Regions from separate parts of the Mesorhizobium sp. P5_C1 genome, predicted to be linked through region 2. Evidence: predicted binding sites of a transcription regulator. Region 2 holds the regulator's gene; the other holds the start of a gene.
What was found. The regulator PhoB, encoded in region 2, activates phosphate uptake and scavenging genes when phosphate is short. The targets are predictions, from matches to a motif close to TGTCATNNANCTGTCAT.

Region 1: ACXJ7R_RS10155 (LTA synthase family protein) is a predicted target of PhoB. The motif match lies at 3,304-3,320, and genes of this name have one in related genera.

What each region holds. Positions count from the first base shown of each region.
Region 1 covers NZ_JBFULQ010000088.1:5,366-14,685, reverse strand. The annotation lists gene ACXJ7R_RS10160 (pilus assembly protein TadG-related protein) at 53-1,291, shown strand; gene ACXJ7R_RS10155 (LTA synthase family protein) at 1,337-3,289, opposite strand; gene fabD (ACP S-malonyltransferase) at 3,543-4,490, shown strand; gene fabG (3-oxoacyl-[acyl-carrier-protein] reductase) at 4,552-5,289, shown strand; gene ACXJ7R_RS10140 (acyl carrier protein) at 5,502-5,738, shown strand; gene fabF (beta-ketoacyl-ACP synthase II) at 5,773-7,035, shown strand; gene ACXJ7R_RS10130 (hypothetical protein) at 7,023-7,292, opposite strand; gene mltG (endolytic transglycosylase MltG) at 7,198-8,421, shown strand; gene ACXJ7R_RS10120 (YicC/YloC family endoribonuclease) at 8,580-9,320, shown strand, end outside.
Region 2 covers NZ_JBFULQ010000082.1:3,613-12,304, forward strand. The annotation lists gene ACXJ7R_RS09570 (sigma-70 family RNA polymerase sigma factor) at 1-140, opposite strand, end outside; gene ACXJ7R_RS09575 (EthD family reductase) at 210-524, opposite strand; gene ACXJ7R_RS09580 (putative quinol monooxygenase) at 559-867, opposite strand; gene ACXJ7R_RS09585 (ATP-binding cassette domain-containing protein) at 964-1,764, opposite strand; gene ACXJ7R_RS09590 (sugar ABC transporter permease) at 1,780-3,111, opposite strand; gene xylF (D-xylose ABC transporter substrate-binding protein) at 3,261-4,301, opposite strand; gene ACXJ7R_RS09600 (ROK family protein) at 4,657-5,904, shown strand; gene phoB (phosphate regulon transcriptional regulator PhoB) at 6,059-6,748, opposite strand; gene phoU (phosphate signaling complex protein PhoU) at 6,768-7,475, opposite strand; gene pstB (phosphate ABC transporter ATP-binding protein PstB) at 7,501-8,307, opposite strand; gene pstA (phosphate ABC transporter permease PstA) at 8,304-8,692, opposite strand, start outside.

The DNA.
Region 1 (9,320 bases), on a different contig from region 2:
GAAGCCAGGCCAATCCGCGCACAAAAGCGGCAAGCATTTCCGGGGGGTAAGGATGCTTCTTAGCAAGTTCTGGCGCTCGACGAGCGGCAATTTTTCGCTTGTGCTGGGGCTGGGGTTGCCGGCCATCCTCACGGCTGTCGCCTTCGCAACCGATGTCTCCACCCTGATGCGGGCCAAGAGCAACCTGCAGAATGCCCTCGATGCGGCAAACCTTGCCTCTTCGCATCTGGGCGATCTCGATATCACCCGCAATGACGCCTTTGACCGCTATTTCCAGGCCAACATCGCCGGCCATGGCGAACTCGGCAATGCGAAGGCGACGTTGACGGTCGACAAAGGCGTCAATTTCGTCAAGACGAAGGCGGTTGCCTCAGCCGACGTCACTCTCAACTTTGCCTTCCTGTTCGGCAAGGAAAAGCACATCGAGGTCGATGCCTCCGCCGTCGAATCGAACAACCAGCTCGAAGTCGTGCTGGTGCTGGACAACACCGGCTCCATGGCCGGGGCGCGCATGACGGCGTTGAGGACGGCGACCAAATCATTGCTCGACACGCTCGAGGCGACAAAATCGCCGACGCGCCAGATCCGCGCCTCGCTGGTTCCGTTCGTCACTGCCGTCAACGTCGATGGCGATGAATTCGACCCGTCCTGGATCGACATGGACGGCAAGTCCTCCACCAACGGCGTCAATTTCCCGGTCATCGACGGCAAGCGTCCCAATCATATGGCGCTCTTCAAGCAGCTCAAGCAGACCGGATGGACCGAGCCCGGATGGAACAACACCGGATGGAAGGGCTGTGTCGAGGCGCGGCCGGGCGCCTACAACATTTCCGATACCCCACCCGACCCGGACGAGCCCGACACGCTGTTTGTTCCGTATTTTGCGCCGGACGATCCCGAAGTTGCGCAGAAGCCGTCTGCCTCCTATGGCAAGATCGTGCTGTTGCTCACCGACGGCGAGAACGTCGTCTATGGCGCCAGCGAACAGCCGACGAAGTCCGACTACACATCCTATGGCTATCTCGCAGGTGGCCGTTTTGGATCGGACAGCCAGGCGACCGCGGCGCGCAATGTCGACGGCTGGACCAAAAGCGTTTGCACGCAGTTGAAGAACGAGGGCGTGCAAATCTACACCATGGTGCTGCAATCCGACACCGCCGCCAACCGCTCGCTTTACAGCGCGTGCGCCTCGGATCCGAGCGGCTACTATGCCGTCAACGATCCGACCAAACTGCCGGACGTCTTCCAGCAGATCGCCAACAAGTTCTCGAAGCTGCAATTGACGGATTGAACGYGTGAAGGGTCGCCAGGCCCGAGCCTCGCGGGATCGTTTGGCTCAACTCGTATGGGCGACAATTTTGTCGACCGTTTCGGGGAAGAAGTCCGGCGCCGCGAGGCGTTTGCCGAACATCATGTCGTACTGCAGCAGGCGGAAATCGCGGATCGTCGGATCGATTTCCTTCTGCCGTGACCAATCTGGCGTGGCTTCGCCCGTCGGCGTCAGCAACAAATTGCGGTCGACGACGCGGTAGCGTTCGCGCATCTCACCCAGGAAGCCGGTGTAGTAGGGGTGGGTGATGCCGGCGGTGGTGAGGATATGATAGGGCAGGAACGCCGGGCTCACCGCGCCCAGGTTCTCGACCGGACCGGAGTGGTTCGACCAGATGATCAGCGGCGTCTGGTGATGTTCAAGCGCGGCTTGCGGCGTCGGTTCCTTGCGCGGCGCGACATTGTCTTTCAGGAAGCCGGTTTCGACATAGACCGGCCCCAGCGGCGGCAGATGGTCGCCGAAGAAGGCGATCACGGTGGGACGGGAGCGTTTCTTCGCCCATTCGACAAGGCGTTCAAGGCCACGATCGGCGTCGGCTGACCCCTCGGCGTAGCTGAGCAGCGATTCGCGTGCCCATTGGCTGATCGGTGCCTGCACCGTGTGGGTCGGATTGTAATAGCGGTTGGGCTCGTAGGGGCCGTGGTTTTGCAGGCTGACCGCAAAGAAGAAGATCGGCTCATCGCTGGCGTCGGCCTCGCTGATGATCTCGTCGGTCATCGCCGCATCGGACGCCAGCGGCCCGCGCTTTTGCAAGGGCGGCAGCGTCTCTTCTGATTTGAAATCGTTGAAGCCGAAATCAGCGTAGACCGCGCCACGGTTCCAGAACCAGTTGGTGCCGGGATGGATGGCGCGCGCCCGGTAGCCCTGGCTCTTGAGGAACGTTGCGAGCGAAGGCGTCGGCGTGCGCACATATTGCTGATAGGGGATGCTGCCGGCCGGCAGGAAGGCATTGGAAAAGCCGGTCAGCGCCTCGAACTCGATGTTGGCGGTCATGCCGCCGAATTCGGGCGAGAACATCGAGCCCGAGCGCAACGTGCGCACGTTGGGGATCGGGTCGGGCGTGATGGTGACGCCGGGCAGCTTGGTCGGATCCCAGAAGGATTCGCTCATGACGATGATGATGTCGGGTTTCTCTGCCGGCATCGAGGCCGTCACATCGGTCCTGTCGATCGCCGCGATTGCCTTGTCTGAATAGCCTGGCGGTGCCGAGACATGGGCCATCGGCACGTTGAGGGCAAAGGCCAGGGCAAAGCCATTGGACGCATAGTTTTCCTTCTGGTCCCACATGATCGGGATGATCTGCAGCCGGTCCCTGGTCCAGGAGAAGGTGGCGTAGTCCATGATCGAAACGAAGAAGGCGAGCAGCGGCACCGCCAGCGTCAGCCGGGCAAGGCGGCCCTTGCGGCTGAGCGCCGGAACCTTGCGGCGCCATAGCCGCCAGCCATAGACGAGCAGCGACAGGCCGGCGACGATGCCGACCACCATGGCGAGCGCGGTCATCGGCCGGTCGCGCACCAGGAGCGGCAGCAGCGCGAAGATCTGGCGGGCATAGAGGAAATCGGTGGGATAGAGCGGATCGCCGAGATAATGCGACTTCTGGTGGCCGACGAAGGCAAGGGAAAGCGTCAGCGGCGCGACGATCATCAGGCTCTGGTGGCTGCGGCCAAGCACGGCATCGAGGCCGATCAGGATCAGGGCAAACACGACGATGGTGGTCCAGCCCGGCTTGAGCGGCTGCAGGAAGAAGGCGACCGTGCCGGCAAAGTCGCCGCGCACGATCAATTCGATCGCAAACACCATGACGGCCGCGATCGCCAGGCTGACCAGCCCATAGCGCACGACCGGCCATGTCCTGCCCGGCAGATAGCCGGTGGACGGGTCGTCTTCCAGGAACTGTGGCGCGGCTTTGCCGACGCGTTTAGAACTCTTTGCCACTTTAACTTCCCCACCCAGCGACAAACTCGTCACTCGATTGTCATATAATTGTCACGCAAAGCTAGCGCCTGTGGCGGAAATAAGAAGAGCCAGCAAACGATTCGTGAGCGGTTTTCATCAGGAGTGATCGCCAAAAAGCCTTTCGGAACAGGCACTCGGCCGGCGATGGTGCCGCCGGCCAGGGTCGAACTGGGCTTGACTTGGCGGCCTGCCTTGCGTCACAGGCAAGAAAAACCCGACTATCAGGCAAGCAAAACCAGCCCTTGGGAGCCCTCGCATGGCCGTTGCATTCACCTTTCCTGGACAAGGCAGCCAGGCTGTCGGCATGGGCAAGGATCTCGCCGATGCCTTTCCAGAGGCGCGCAGGATCTTCCAGGAGGTTGACGACGCGCTTGGCGAAAACCTGTCGAAGCTGATCTGGGAAGGGCCGGAGGAGACGTTGACGCTGACCGCCAATGCGCAGCCGGCGCTGATGGCGGTGTCGCTGGCCGCGATCAGGGCATTGGAATCGCGCGGCTTCTCGTTGAAGGACAAGGTCGCCTATGTCGCCGGCCATTCGCTGGGCGAATATTCGGCGCTCGCGGCCGCCGGCTTCGTTTCGGTTGCCGATGCCGCCAGGCTGCTGCGCATCCGGGGCAATGCCATGCAGGCGGCGGTGCCGGCCGGCGAGGGCGCCATGGCGGCTATCATCGGGTTGGAACAGGCGGATGTAGAAGCCGCCTGCGCCGAGGCTGCCCAAGGGGCTGGCTCTGTCTGCCAGGTGGCGAACGACAATGGCGGCGGTCAGCTGGTCATTTCAGGCACAAAGGGCGCAGTGGAGCTGGCGGCGAAACTTTGCACGGAAAAGGGCGCCAAGCGGGCGCTGATGCTGCAGGTTTCGGCGCCATTCCACTCCGCGCTGATGACGCCGGCGGCCGAGATCATGCGCGAGGCTCTGGGCAGCGTGGCGAAGGCCGCCCCGGTGGTTCCCATCGTCTCCAACGTCACCGTCACCCCGACCAATGATCCGGACGAGATCGCGCGGCGTCTGGTCGAGCAGGTGATTGCCCGCGTGCGCTGGCGCGAGACAGTGGAATGGTTCGGCGCAAACGGCATCGCCACGCTTTACGAGATCGGTGCCGGAAAGGTGCTTTCAGGCCTGGCGCGGCGCATCAACCGCGACATCGCCACCGCGTCGGTCGGCTCCGCGGCTGATGTCGAGGCGGCGCTGGCGACGCTTGTTTAATCTAGTGCCATTTGACCCTGCCCCGTGCAAAGGGTGTTCTCTTCTCAATCAGGAGACAAAAATGTTCGAATTGACTGGCCGCAAGGCACTCGTCACCGGCGCATCGGGAGGCATTGGCGAGGCGATCGCCAGGGTCCTGCATGCGCAAGGCGCCATCGTCGGCCTGCATGGCACACGGGTCGAGAAATTGGAGACGCTGGCCGCCGAGCTTGGCGATCGGGTCAAGCTGTTCCCGGCCAACCTGTCGAACCGTGACGAGGTCAAGGCGCTCGGCCAGAAGGCGGAGGCCGATCTCGAAGGTGTCGACATCCTGGTCAACAATGCCGGCATCACCAAGGACGGGCTGTTCGTGCGCATGTCGGACGCCGACTGGGATACCGTGCTCGAGGTCAACCTGACCGCTGTCTTCAGGCTGACCCGCGAACTCACCCATCCCATGATGCGCCGCCGTCACGGCCGCATCATCAACATCACCTCGGTTGTCGGCGTCACCGGCAATCCCGGCCAGGCCAACTACTGCGCCTCCAAGGCCGGCATGATCGGCTTTTCCAAATCGCTGGCGCAGGAGATCGCCACCCGCAACATCACCGTCAACTGCGTCGCCCCGGGCTTCATCGAATCGGCGATGACCGACAAGCTCAACGACAAGCAGAAGGAGGCGATCATGGCGGCTATCCCGACGCGCCGCATGGGCACCGGCGCTGAAGTCGCATCCGCCGTTGCCTATCTCGCCTCCAACGAAGCCGCCTACGTCACCGGCCAGACCATCCATGTGAATGGCGGCATGGCGATGATCTGAACGAGGTCCGGCGGAGTTGTTGCCGGCTTGTGAAAAGAGACCATTTCGGCTTGGACCTCTGCTATTTTTCGTGTAATGCGGCCCGCAACCCGGCGGTTCGGGCAAAAACCGGTCCGTGGCCGTTGCGTTTCCGGCAGGACCATCTTTCAGCTTGATTAGCGGCATTCTGCCCGCTAACGAAGACAGACAAACAAAAGACGAGGATGCCCCAAATGAGTGACACCGCAGAGCGCGTCAAAAAGATCGTCATCGAGCACCTTGGTGTCGATGCCGACAAAGTGACGGAGCAGGCGAGCTTCATCGATGATCTGGGCGCCGACAGCCTCGACACGGTCGAACTCGTCATGGCGTTCGAAGAGGAATTCGGCGTCGAGATTCCCGACGATGCGGCCGAGACCATCCTGACCGTCGGCGATGCGGTGAAGTATATCGACAAGGCATCCGCCTGACGCTTTCCGCAGTCATCACCGGGGAGGACCTGCGATGAGGCGTGTCGTCGTCACGGGCCTTGGGTTGTTGTCGCCATTCGGCATGGGCTTCGAGCACAGCTGGAAGGAACTACTGACCGGCCGCAGCGCAGCCAAGCGCATCACCGAGTTTGAGGTGGAGGATCTTGCCTGCAAGATCGCCCACGTCATTCCGCGTGGCGATGGCAGCAATGCCACCTTCAATCCCGAGGCCGTGCTCGAGCCGAAGGAATTGCGCAAGATCGGCGACTTCATCCTGTACGGGATTGCCGCCGCCGACGAGGCGCTGAAGGATTCCGGCTGGGAGCCAAAAACCCATCCCGAGCAGTGCGCCACCGGCGTGCTGATCGGCTCCGGCATCGGCGGCATCGAAGGCATCGCCGAGAACGCGATGATCCTCAAGGAACGCGGCCCGCGCCGCATCAGCCCGTTCTTCATCCCCGGCCAGATCATCAATCTCGTCTCCGGGCAGGTCTCGATCAGGCACGGGCTTAAAGGCCCGAACCACGCCGTCGTCACGGCCTGTTCAACCGGTGCGCACGCCATTGGCGACGCTGCCCGGCTGATCATGTGGGGCGATGCCGACGTGATGGTCGCCGGTGGCGCCGAAGCGCCGGTGACGCGGCTGTCGATCGCCGGCTTCGCCGCGTGCCGGGCGCTGTCGACCGATCGCAACGATGCGCCGCAAACGGCGTCGCGCCCCTACGACCGCGACCGCGACGGCTTCGTCATGGGCGAGGGCGCCGGCGTCGTCGTGCTTGAAGAGCTCGAACACGCCAAGGCGCGCGGCGCCAAGATTTACGCCGAGGTGACCGGCTACGGCCTCACCGGTGATGCCCATCACATCACAGCGCCTGCCGAAGACGGCGACGGCGCCTTCCGCTGCATGACGGCGGCGTTGAACCGGGCCAAGCTGACGCCCGCCGATGTCGACTACATCAACGCGCACGGCACCTCGACCATGGCCGATACGATCGAACTCGGCGCCGTCGAGCGGCTTGTCGGCAATGCCGCGTCGAATATTTCGATGTCGTCCACCAAGTCGTCGATCGGCCATCTGCTGGGGGCGGCCGGTGCTGCCGAAGCGATCTTTTCGATCCTCGCCATTCGCGACAATGTCGCGCCGGCGACCATCAACCTCGACAACCCGGAGCGCGAGACCGCGATCGACTTGGTGCCCAACAAGCCGCGCGCTCGCCAGATCGACGTTGCACTGTCCAATTCATTCGGCTTTGGCGGCACCAACGCTTCGCTTGTCTTCCAGCGCTATAATGGCTGATAGTCCAACTGCCCGGCGATGCTTCGGCATGCCGTCAATTTTGCCATATTCGCCCCTACTCTGCCGCAGGGGATTCGTTGAGCGATCAAACGGTAGGGCAAAATGAACACAAATCCGGCGGGCAACGGAGAATTCGGACAGCGTCCGGCATCGGGGCCGATCATGCCGAAGACGGCGAGCGAGGCATTGCGGCCGGAGGCCGGCACACCGCCGCCGAAGCGCTCGCGTGCTTCGCGCAGCCAGGTCGTCGTGTTCATGAACTTCGTCATCTCCGTGGTGATGCTGATGGTTCTGGCGGCGGGCGCCGCGGTCTACTTCGGCAAGCAGGAATTCACCGAAGCTGGACCCTCGGCCAATGGCGACACGTTCCTGGTCAAGCCGAATACCGGCGTCCAGGATATTGCCGACCAGCTCGAACGCCGCGGACTGATCAGCGACGCCCGGATCTTCCGCCTTGGCGTGCGCGCCTACGGCAATGATTCGGCGTTGAAGGCCGGCGAGTACGAGATCAAGCCCAAGGCTTCCATGCGCGACATCATGGAGCTTTTGAAGAGCGGCAAGTCGGTGATGTATTCGCTGACCGTTCCAGAAGGGTTGACGGTCGAGCAGGCGCTGCAGCGCATCGCCGATGAGCCGGCCTTGAGCGGCGGTATGCCGGCGACCACTCCTGCCGAAGGCAGCCTCGCCACCGACACGCTGCGCTTCACGCGCGGCGCGACACGCCAGCAGATGATCGACAAGCTGCTGGGAGATCAGAAGAAGCTGGTCGACGAAGTCTGGCAGCGGCGCGCGCCGGACCTGCCGCTGGCCAATGTCGAAGAGTTCGTTACGCTGGCCTCGATCGTCGAGAAGGAAACGGGCAAGGGTGACGAGCGCTCACGGGTTGCCGCGGTCTTCCTGAACCGGCTGGCCAAGGGCATGCGCCTGCAATCCGACCCAACCATCATCTACGGTCTGTTCGGCGGCAAGGGCAAGCCGGCGGACCGGCCGATCTACCAGTCGGACATCCAGAAGCAGACGCCCTACAACACCTATGTAATCAACGGCCTGCCACCGACGCCGATCGCCAATCCGGGTCGGGCGGCGCTGGAGGCGGTGGCCAATCCGTCGAAGACCGACGATCTTTACTTCGTCGCCGATGGTACCGGCGGGCATGTCTTTGCCGCGACGCTGGAAGAGCACAATGAGAACGTCGCCCGCTATCGCGCGTTGCAGAAGAAGCAGGCCGACGACGCCGCCAAAGGCGCCAACACCACCGGCGCCGGCGACAGCAATGCCGACAAGCCGGCCGACGGCAATGCCGACAAGCCGGCTGACAGCAATGCTGACAAGCCGGCTGACGCAGGCGACGACAGCGGCGGCGGCGATGCGGGCGCTGCCCAGTAGGACGAAGAAGGGCGTTGCCACAACGCGGCGCCCCTGACATTTGGAGCAGCGCGGCGCGTCCGATTTCGGCGTGCCTGCGGCGCAGTCATTTTTAAGCCGCACGTGCTCCCCTCCGGAAAACCGGTTTCGGAGCGATGTGCCAGGGACTTGTGGGCGATATGAATTTGCAGAGCATGACCGGTTTTGCGCGTGCCGTCGCCGAGCATGAAGGCACCGCGATCGCCTGGGAGGTCAAGTCCGTCAACGGCAAAAGCGTCGAGGTGAGGCTGCGATTGCCGCAAGGTTTCGAACGGCTGGAACCGGCTGTCAGGCAGACGCTTCAGAAGCGCTTTGCGCGGGGTAATTTCCAGGCGACGCTGACCATTGGCCGTGCCGCCGGCGCTCAGGCGCAGCCCGTCGTCAACGAAGTCTTTCTGAAGGACCTTGCGGGGCTCGCCAAGCGGTTGCAGGAGCAGTTCGGTGTCGCCCCCGCGACATCGGACGGATTGCTTTCGCTGCGCGGCGTGCTCGATATTCCCGAGACTGTCGAAACCGAAGAGGTGCGCGCCGCGCTCGACATCGCGATCACGGCTGCGCTCGAGGTGGCCCTCAAAGGGCTGGAACAGGCGCGACAGGGCGAAGGTGCTGCGCTGGCCCTGCTGCTGGCGGGCCATATCGACGCAATCGAGGCGCTGACGCTGCGGGCCGAGGCCGATCCGTCGCGCGAGACGGCGGCGATCCGCGAACGCCTGGCCGAGCAGGTCAGGCTGCTGATGGACGCGTCCGCCAATCTGGACGCCAGCCGGTTGCACATGGAGGCGGCTTTCCTGGCCACCAAAGCCGATATTCGCGAAGAGATCGACCGCCTGAAAACGCATGTCGCATCTGGTCGGGCACTGCTTGAGGGCGGCGGCGCGGTC
Region 2 (8,692 bases):
GCTCGCGCGTGAAGGGCCTTGACGAGGGTGTCCTGCAATACGTCCTCGCCATTGACCGCCGATCCCGTCATGCGCGCGCAGTAGCGGTGAAGGCGTGGCCGCAGCGCTTTCAGACGATCCTCGAATTCATTCGCGTTCATGTATCGAGACCTACCGCGCCTGCGCGCTCTTTCGTCGTCATTTTACCCGAGACGAACAAGGAAGAGGGTTCAAACTTCCCTGTTGTCGAAAAGGAACATTTGAACGCCCGAGTCATCAGGCGCAAAAAGGCGGCGATCCGCCCCGGCCGCCTGCCCCTCCGGGCTTGCAAACGCCTTTTCGATCGCCGCAAGGTCGTCGAAATACAGCGTTCCGATCCGGTGAACATTGGAGGGTCCTACCGGCGTTGCGATAGGGCCATTGCTGACTTCGTATTTCCTGAGGCCCGGAAGCTTCTTGGCGAGAGGCACGTGGATTTCGAAGTAATGCCGGTCAAACGCCTCGACGTTCTCCGGTGTCGGGTAAATCACAACCATCCGAGCCATTGTGGTTCTCCTTTGTTGCTTGTGTGAGGCATTCTTACTTGTGTGTTTCGCTCAACACCGCCGAGCCCATGATCGAGTCCAGGCTCGCCAGCTCCAATATCTTCGGGAAATAGGCTTTCATACGCGGATCGCTGCGCATCGCCTCGACGGCTGCGGGGGTCTCCCACTCGGAGTAGATGACGACGCCGGCGCCGTCTTGCGCCACGATCAGCCGGGTCGTCTTCCAGCCGCGGAGCGTGCGGACCACCGTATCGGTGTTCTGCTTCAAGAGCGCGATCAGCGCATCCTGCTTCCCGGGTTCGACCTTAAGCAGATTGATCAAGATGACGGACTCGTCGGACATGGCATGTCTCCTTCTGTTTGGACACACCAAGGACGATCCGACGGGCAGAAACGGATCGAGACGTAGCAAGATTTTTTTGGAAGATCCGCTGGAGTTCTAGGCGGCGATCTTCAGGGCGCCTGGCCCGGGAATGGCGCCAGGCGGGCATTTGCCCAGAATGATCATGCCGAGCACCTCGTCCTGGGTCACATCGGTGGTGCGCGCGGTGCCGACAACCTGGCCGTTCTTCATGACGCAGACCCGGTCGGCAAGCTCGAACACGTCGTGGATGTCGTGGCTGATCAGGAAGATGCCGATGCCGTCGGACTTGAGCTGCTTGACCAGTTCGCCGACCTGCGCCGTTTCCTGCGGACCAAGTGCCGCCGTCGGCTCGTCCATGATCAGGATGCGCGCATTGAACAGGATCGCGCGCGCGATCGCCACCGACTGCCGCTGACCGCCAGACAGCTTGATCACCGGCTCCTTGAAGCGCTGGAAGCGGGGATTGAGCCGGCCCATCACCTTGCGCGCCTCGGCCTCCATCGCAACGTCGTCGAGCGTACCCCAGGCGGTCATCAGCTCACGGCCGAGAAACAAATTGGCGGCGGCGTCGACATTGTCGGCCAACGCCAGCGTCTGGTAGATCGTCTCGATGCCGTATTTCTTGGCGTCGCGCGGGTTGGAGATCGATGCCTCCTCGCCGTTGACGAAGATATGGCCCGCGTCGCGCTTGTAGGCGCCGGACAGGATCTTGATCAGCGTCGACTTGCCGGCGCCGTTGTGTCCGAGCAGCGCCACGACCTCACCGGGGAAAAGGTCGATCGAGGCGTCGTCGACGGCGCGGATGCCGCCAAAGGCGATCGAGATGTTGCGCATGTCGATCAGCGCAGTGCTGGTAGGAGCGGTCTTGTCTGCCATGATCCTTGTCCTCCCCTAGACGCGCTTGCGATAGACGGTATCGAGCCAGACCGCGACGACCAGCACGGCGCCGACGACGATGCTCTGCAGCGGCGAGTCGATGCCGAGCAGCACCATGCCGGACTGCAGCGACTGCATCAGCAACGCGCCGAGCATGGCGCCGAGCACCGTTCCCGAGCCGCCGGCAAGCGAGGTGCCGCCGATGACGGCGGCGGCGATCACCAGCAGCTCGTCCAACGTGCCCAGCGCATTGGTCGACGCGTTGAGGCGGGCCGACGAGATCGCCGCGCTGATCGCGGCCAGTACACCCATGATCATGAACACCTTCATGGTTACCCAGCGGGTGTTGATGCCGGCGAGATTGGCGGCCTCCGGATTGCCGCCGATGGCAAAGACATAGCGGCCGAAACGGGTGCGCTTGGTGATGAAGGTCATGACGATACCGACCGCGACAGCCATCAGCACCGGTATGGCGATGCCGTGGGCGATGAACAGCCCGCCTTCGGGAATGGTGATGCCGTTCTGCTGTGCATACTGGCGCACGATGCCGATTGGCCACGGATAGGAATTGGCGATCCAGACGGCCCCAAGGATGGCAGCGCAACTGACCACACCGAGAAAGGTTTCCGCCCACACGGGGCGCAGTGGAAAGTTGAACCGTTTGCGCTGCGACCGGCCGTTGAGCAACGCGAAAGCCACAGCCACGCAAGCGACGATGCCGATGATCCAGCTGGCGGTGGCGCCGACCGAGCCTCGCGGTCCGCCGCCCATCAGCTGGAATGTAGCGTCGAGTGGCGCGACCGTGCGCCCGTTGGTGATCAGCCATGCCATGCCGCGCCAGACCAACAGGCCGCCCAGCGTCACGATGAAGGCAGGAACTTCGAGATAGGCGATGATGAAGCCCTGGAAGGCCCCGATCACAAGACCGAGCACCACGCCGACGACCAGTGCGATGATCCAGAGCCAGGGATTTCCAAGCTGGAAGCCGATGACGCGAATGAGGAATTCGGCTTGCGCCACACCCATGATCATACCGATCACGCCTTCGACGGAACCAACCGAAAGGTCGATGTTGCGCATGACGATGACCAGCACCATGCCGGTCGCCATGATCGCGACCGAGGAAGTCTGCACCGACAGGTTCCAGAGATTGCGCGGCGTCAGGAAAAGTCCGCCCGACAGGATATGAATGCCGACCCAGATGACCAGCAACGCACCGACCATGCCAAGCATGCGCGTATCGAGTTCGGTCGCCTTGAGGAAGCGTCCGACGGCGCTCAATTCGGACGCACGCGCCCGGTCTGCGGGCGTATTCGCGGCAGGCGTGTTAGAGGCCGTGTCGGTCATGAAGTCCTCCCACCGGTTTGCCGTCTGGCGCGGATGCCGGAAACACGATGCTATTTGCTTTCCGCGATCATTTGAAGCGGAATGCCCCTTGAGAAACGCCGCGGCCCAGGGGCCGCGGCGCTGAGATCGAACCGGGATCCCGTTCGGTTTTAGTTGCAGGCCGCGACGGTGCCGGCGGCGACGCCTGCACAGACTTCGTCCTTCTTGATCCAGCCGGCGTCGATGACGACGTTGAGATTGTCCTTGGTGATCGCGATCGGCGTCAGGAACAGCGAGTTGGTCTCGTTGCCGCCGGGCGTCGTGAACTTCACGGCGTTCGGGATCTTGTCCAGGGCAGTGCCAGCGGCCAGCTGCGAGGCGATTTCGGCAGCGTTCTTGCCGAGTTCGCGTGCGTCCTTCCACACCGACACGGTCTGTGTGCCGAGTGCGACGCGGTTCAGTGCGGCATGGTCGCCGTCCTGGCCGGACACCGGAACCGATCCTGCCAGCCCTTGCGCCGTCAGCGCGGCGACGACGCCGCCGGCGGTGCCGTCATTGGCTGCCACCACGGCATCGACCTTGTTGTCGTTGGCGGTGAGGAACTGTTCCATGTTCTTCTGGGCATTGGCGGGCAGCCAGCCATCCGTATAGGCTTCGCCGACATTCTTGATCTTGCCGCTGTCGATGGCTGACTTGAGCACTTCCATGGAGCCGGCGAACAGGAAATCGGCATTCGGATCGGCGCCCGAGCCCTTGATGAAGACGTAGTTGCCTTCCGGCTTGACCTTGAACACTTCGCGGGCCTGCATGCGGCCGACTTCCTTGTTGTCGAAGGTCAGGTAGAACACGTTCTTGTTCTCGATCAGCCGGTCATAGCCGACGACCGGAATGCCTTCGTCCAATGCCTTCTGCACCGCCGGGCCGATGGCCGAGGCATCCTGCGCCAGGATGATCAGCGCGTTGGCGCCCTGCGAAATCAGGCTCTCGACGTCGGTGAGCTGCTTGCCCGGATTGGACTGCGCATCAGCGGAAATGTATTTGTCACCAGCCGCCTCGATGGCCTTCTTCATCGCCGCTTCGTCGGTCTTCCAACGCTCTTCCTGGAAGTTGGACCACGAAACGCCGATGACCTTGTCCTTCGCCTGCGCGACCGACACCAGCGTCAGCGACATGGCGACACCCGCCAGGATGGCGGCTGTGAATTTTTTCATAATATCCTCCCTGCGCCGCGTATGGCGCGACCAAACTGACCCGTAGGCCGGCACAGAGGCTCTATTTTTTCGAGCCTCGAAAAAATAGTGATCCAACGCCCGAACGCTGTCAACATCGATTCTGATGGATTTTGACGTCTCTCCGAGTTTTTTTCGAGCTCCGGAATAAATAATGACATGATGGTAGGGTTCTGCCAGAATTTGGCTTGGCGCATGTCGCCCCAAAAGTGCGCAGCGGTTTTGGGGCAACGACACGTGCAGGAACAAGTACCTGAAGCGCGTCGCGCTTTCAGGCTTCGCTGATGGCCTTCGGGAGGCACGAAAGGCTGCAGCGACCGGGAGGATGTGAAAAAGCATGTCGGTCGGAATCCGCCACGACGATCTGCGCCGCCGCAACCGGGCGATGGTGATTGCGGCCGTGCGCCGCGCCGGACAGCCGTCCCGCACCGAGATCGCCGCGACCACGGGCCTCAGCCATTCGACCATATCGGCGATCTCCTCCGACCTCATCGGCGAAGGCATCCTGACTGAGAGCAAGCCGAGCGAGGCCGGCTCGCTCAAACGGGGCCGGCCGCAGGTCGGCCTCGGCCTCAATCCGGAAGCGGCGGCGGTGATGACCGTGGTGCTGTCGCTGAACTTCCTCTCGGTCGCCGTCATCGACTATGCCGGCCAGGTGATCGCCGAGGAACAGCGCCGGCTGGACACGCTGACCATGTCGCGCGACGCGCTGGTCGGTGAATGCGTTGCCATCGTACGGCGTCGTCTCGAAGACCCCGACCTCGACGTCCGCAGTGTCGCCCGCATCGCGCTGGCGATCCAGGGCATCACTGACACGCGTGCCCGCGCCATGCTGTGGTCGCCGATCACGCCGCACACCGATATCGCCTTCGCCGACATACTCGAGGACGAGTTCGGCATCCCCGCCACCATGGAGAACGACTGCAATATGATGGCGATAGCGTTGCGCTGGCGCGACCCCGAGCGCTACCGCGACGACTTCATCGCCATCCTGTTGTCGCACGGCATCGGCATGGGCCTGGTGCTGAAGGGCGAGCTGTTCACCGGCACTCATTCCTCGGGCGGCGAGTTCGGCCATATGATCCATCGGCCGCACGGCGCGCTGTGCCGCTGCGGGCGGCGCGGCTGCGTCGAGGCCTATGCCGGCAACTACGCCATCTGGCGCAACGCAAGGCAGATGAGTGAGGACGCGGAACCGGTCGCCGATGTCAGTGATGCCGACATGCGCGCGCTGGCGACCGCGGCCCGCGAGAGGGATGGACCCGAGCGCGAGGCCTATCGCAAGGCCGGCGAGGCACTCGGCTACGGTCTCGGCAGCCTGTTCGCGCTGATCGACCCGGCGCCCGTCGCCATGGTCGGCGTCAGCGCCGCCGCCTTCGACCTGATCGAGCCGGCATTGCGCGAGGCGATTGCCCAGACCGCCGGCGGCCAGCATTCGCAATCGATTTCCTTCGACACCGAACCGAACGAACTGCCACTGATCCGCGAAGGCTGCGCCACACGGGCACTGACCTTCGTAGACCAGGAGATTTTCGCGCCCGGCACGCAGGCGAGATCCGGCCTCGGTGGCAAGAACGTTGCGTGAATAACGCGCCGGGATGCGTTGAGATTCAGGTTAGGCCGAGTCGAGAATGGCGGGTTCCGAGAACCGGAACGGAGCGGACATTTGGATCCGTGAGTACCGGAAGCGCAGGAGACTGCCGTTCGCAGGCCGGCATCACCTGAATATCAGCAGATCCCTAATCTTCCCGGATTGCGTAGCCCGCCCCACGAATGGTGCGGATGACATCGGGCATGCGGCCATTGTTGACCGCCTTGCGCAGCCGGCCGACATGCACGTCGACCGTGCGTTCGTCGATGTAGATCGTCTCGCCCCAGACATTGTCGAGCAGCTGGCTGCGCGAGAACACGCGGCCGGGATGGCGCATCATGAATTCGAGCAGGCGGAATTCGGTCGGTCCGAGCCGGATCTCGCTCTTCTTGCGATAGACCCTGTGCGATTCACGATCGAGCACGATGTCGCCGACCTTGAGCACGCTGGACAGCACTTCCGGCTTGGCGCGGCGCAACAGCGCCTTGACCCTAGCCATGAACTCGGGCGTCGAGAACGGCTTGACCAGATAGTCGTCGGCGCCGGTCGAGAGGCCGCGCACACGATCGCTTTCCTCGCCACGCGCGGTCAGCATGATGATCGGCAGCCGCTCGGTCTCGGGACGCATTCTTAGCCGGCGACAGAGTTCGATGCCGGACACTGCTGGCACCATCCAGTCGAGCACCAGCAGGTCAGGCACGTTTTCCTGGAGGCGGATTTCGGCCTCGTCGCCGCGCGTCACCACCTCGACCTGGTATCCCTCGGACTCGAGATTGTAGCGCAGGAGCACGCCAAGCGGCTCCTCGTCCTCCACCACCATGATGCGTGGCGCGATCATCGACTGGTCACCCCTGCCGTCATGCCGCCGGCGCGGACATCGCCGTCTCGTCCTGCTTCGGACGATTGGCGGGCAGCTGCGTACCGGTCAAAACATAATACGCATTTTCCGCGATGTTGGTGACGTGATCGCCGATGCGTTCGAGGTTCTTGGCGCAGAACAAAAGATGCGTGCAGGCGGTGATGTTGCGCGGGTCTTCCATCATGTAGGTCAGGAGTTCGCGGAACACCGAGGTGTACTTGACGTCGATGCGCTCGTCGTCGGCGCGCAGCTTCGCCAGCGCCGCGGCGTCGCGCGCCGTATATTCCTCGATGACGCCCTGCACCTGGATCAGCACCAGCTGCGCCATTGCGTCGATGGAGTGCGACAGGTCGCGCGGGGTGACGCTGAGGCCGACGGTGCCGACGCGCTTGGCGATGTTCTTGGCAAGGTCGCCAATGCGCTCGAGGTCGCCGGCCATGCGGATCGAACCGACGACATGACGCAGATCGTCGGCCATCGGCTGACGCTTGGCGATCAGTGTGATGGCGCGGTCGTCGAGCTCGCGCTGGCGCGCGTCCATGATCGCATCGTCGGAGACGACGCGCTGCGCCAGGGCGTTGTCGGAATTCAACAGCGCCTTGGTGGCGCCGCCGACCATCGAGCCGGCGAGGTCGCCCATGTCGCGGATCAGCCTGCTGATCTGTCCGAGATCCTCGTCGAAAGAAGCGACTGTGTGTTCGCCCATGATCTTAGTCCTCGTATGCCTGAGCTCAGCCGAAGCGGCCGGTGATGTAGTCCTGCGTGCGCTTCTCGCGGGGCGACGTGAAGATCTTCTCGGTGCGGTCGAACTCGACCAGTTCGCCCAGATACATGAAGGCCGTCTGCTTCGACACGCGCGCCGCCTGCTGCATGTTGTGGGTGACGATGACGATCGTGTAGTCGGCTTGCAACTCGTCGATCAGCTCTTCGATCTTGGCGGTCGACAGCGGGTCAAGCGCAGAGGCCGGCTCGTCGAGCAGGATGACTTCCGGCTTCACCGCCACGGTGCGGGCGATGCAGAGTCGCTGCTGCTGGCCGCCGGAGAGGCTGAGGCCGCTGGCGTTGAGCTTGTCCTTGACTTCGGTCCACAGTGCGGCGCGCTTCAGCGCCTGCTCGACACGGCCGTCCATCTCGGACTTGCTGATCTTCTCGTAGAGCCTGACGCCGAAGGCGATGTTTTCATAGATCGACATCGGGAACGGCGTTGGCTTCTGAAACACCATCCCGATCTTGGTCCGCAGCAGGTTAAGGTCCTGCGAGCGGTCGAGAACGTTCTGGCCGTCGAGCAGCACCTGGCCCTCGGCGGTCTGCTTGGGATAGAGCTCGTAGATGCGGTTGAAGACGCGCAGCAGCGTCGACTTCCCGCAGCCCGAAGGTCCGATGAAGGCGGTGACGCTGCGCTCGGGCAGCGACAGCGTGATGTCCTTCAGCGCCTTGCTCTGGCCGTAGTAGAAGTTGAGGTTCTTGACCTCGATCTTGGCCTTGCCGGCAATTGCCTCGGCGGCGATCGTCATGTCTGGAGACAACATCTGGCTCATTTGTCCTCTCTGCGTCCGGTCAGGCTGCGAGCAAAGATGCTGAGCGCGAGAACCGTCAATGTGATGATGAGTGCACCGGTCCAGGCCAGTTGCTGCCATTCCTCGTAAGGGCTGAGAGCGAACTGGAAGATGGTCACAGGCAGGCTGGCCATCGGCGCGTTGAGATTGCTCGACCAGAACTGGTTGTTGAGCGCCGTAAAGAGTAGTGGCGCCGTCTCGCCGGAGATACGGGCGATCGACAGCAATATGCCGGTGACGATGCCGGAAAGGGCGGCGCGGTAAGCGACCGACTTGATGACCACCCAGCGCGGCGCGCCGATCGCGGTGCCGGCCTCGCGCAACGCGTTCGGCACCAGGTTGAGCATGTCCTCGGTGGTGCGAACGA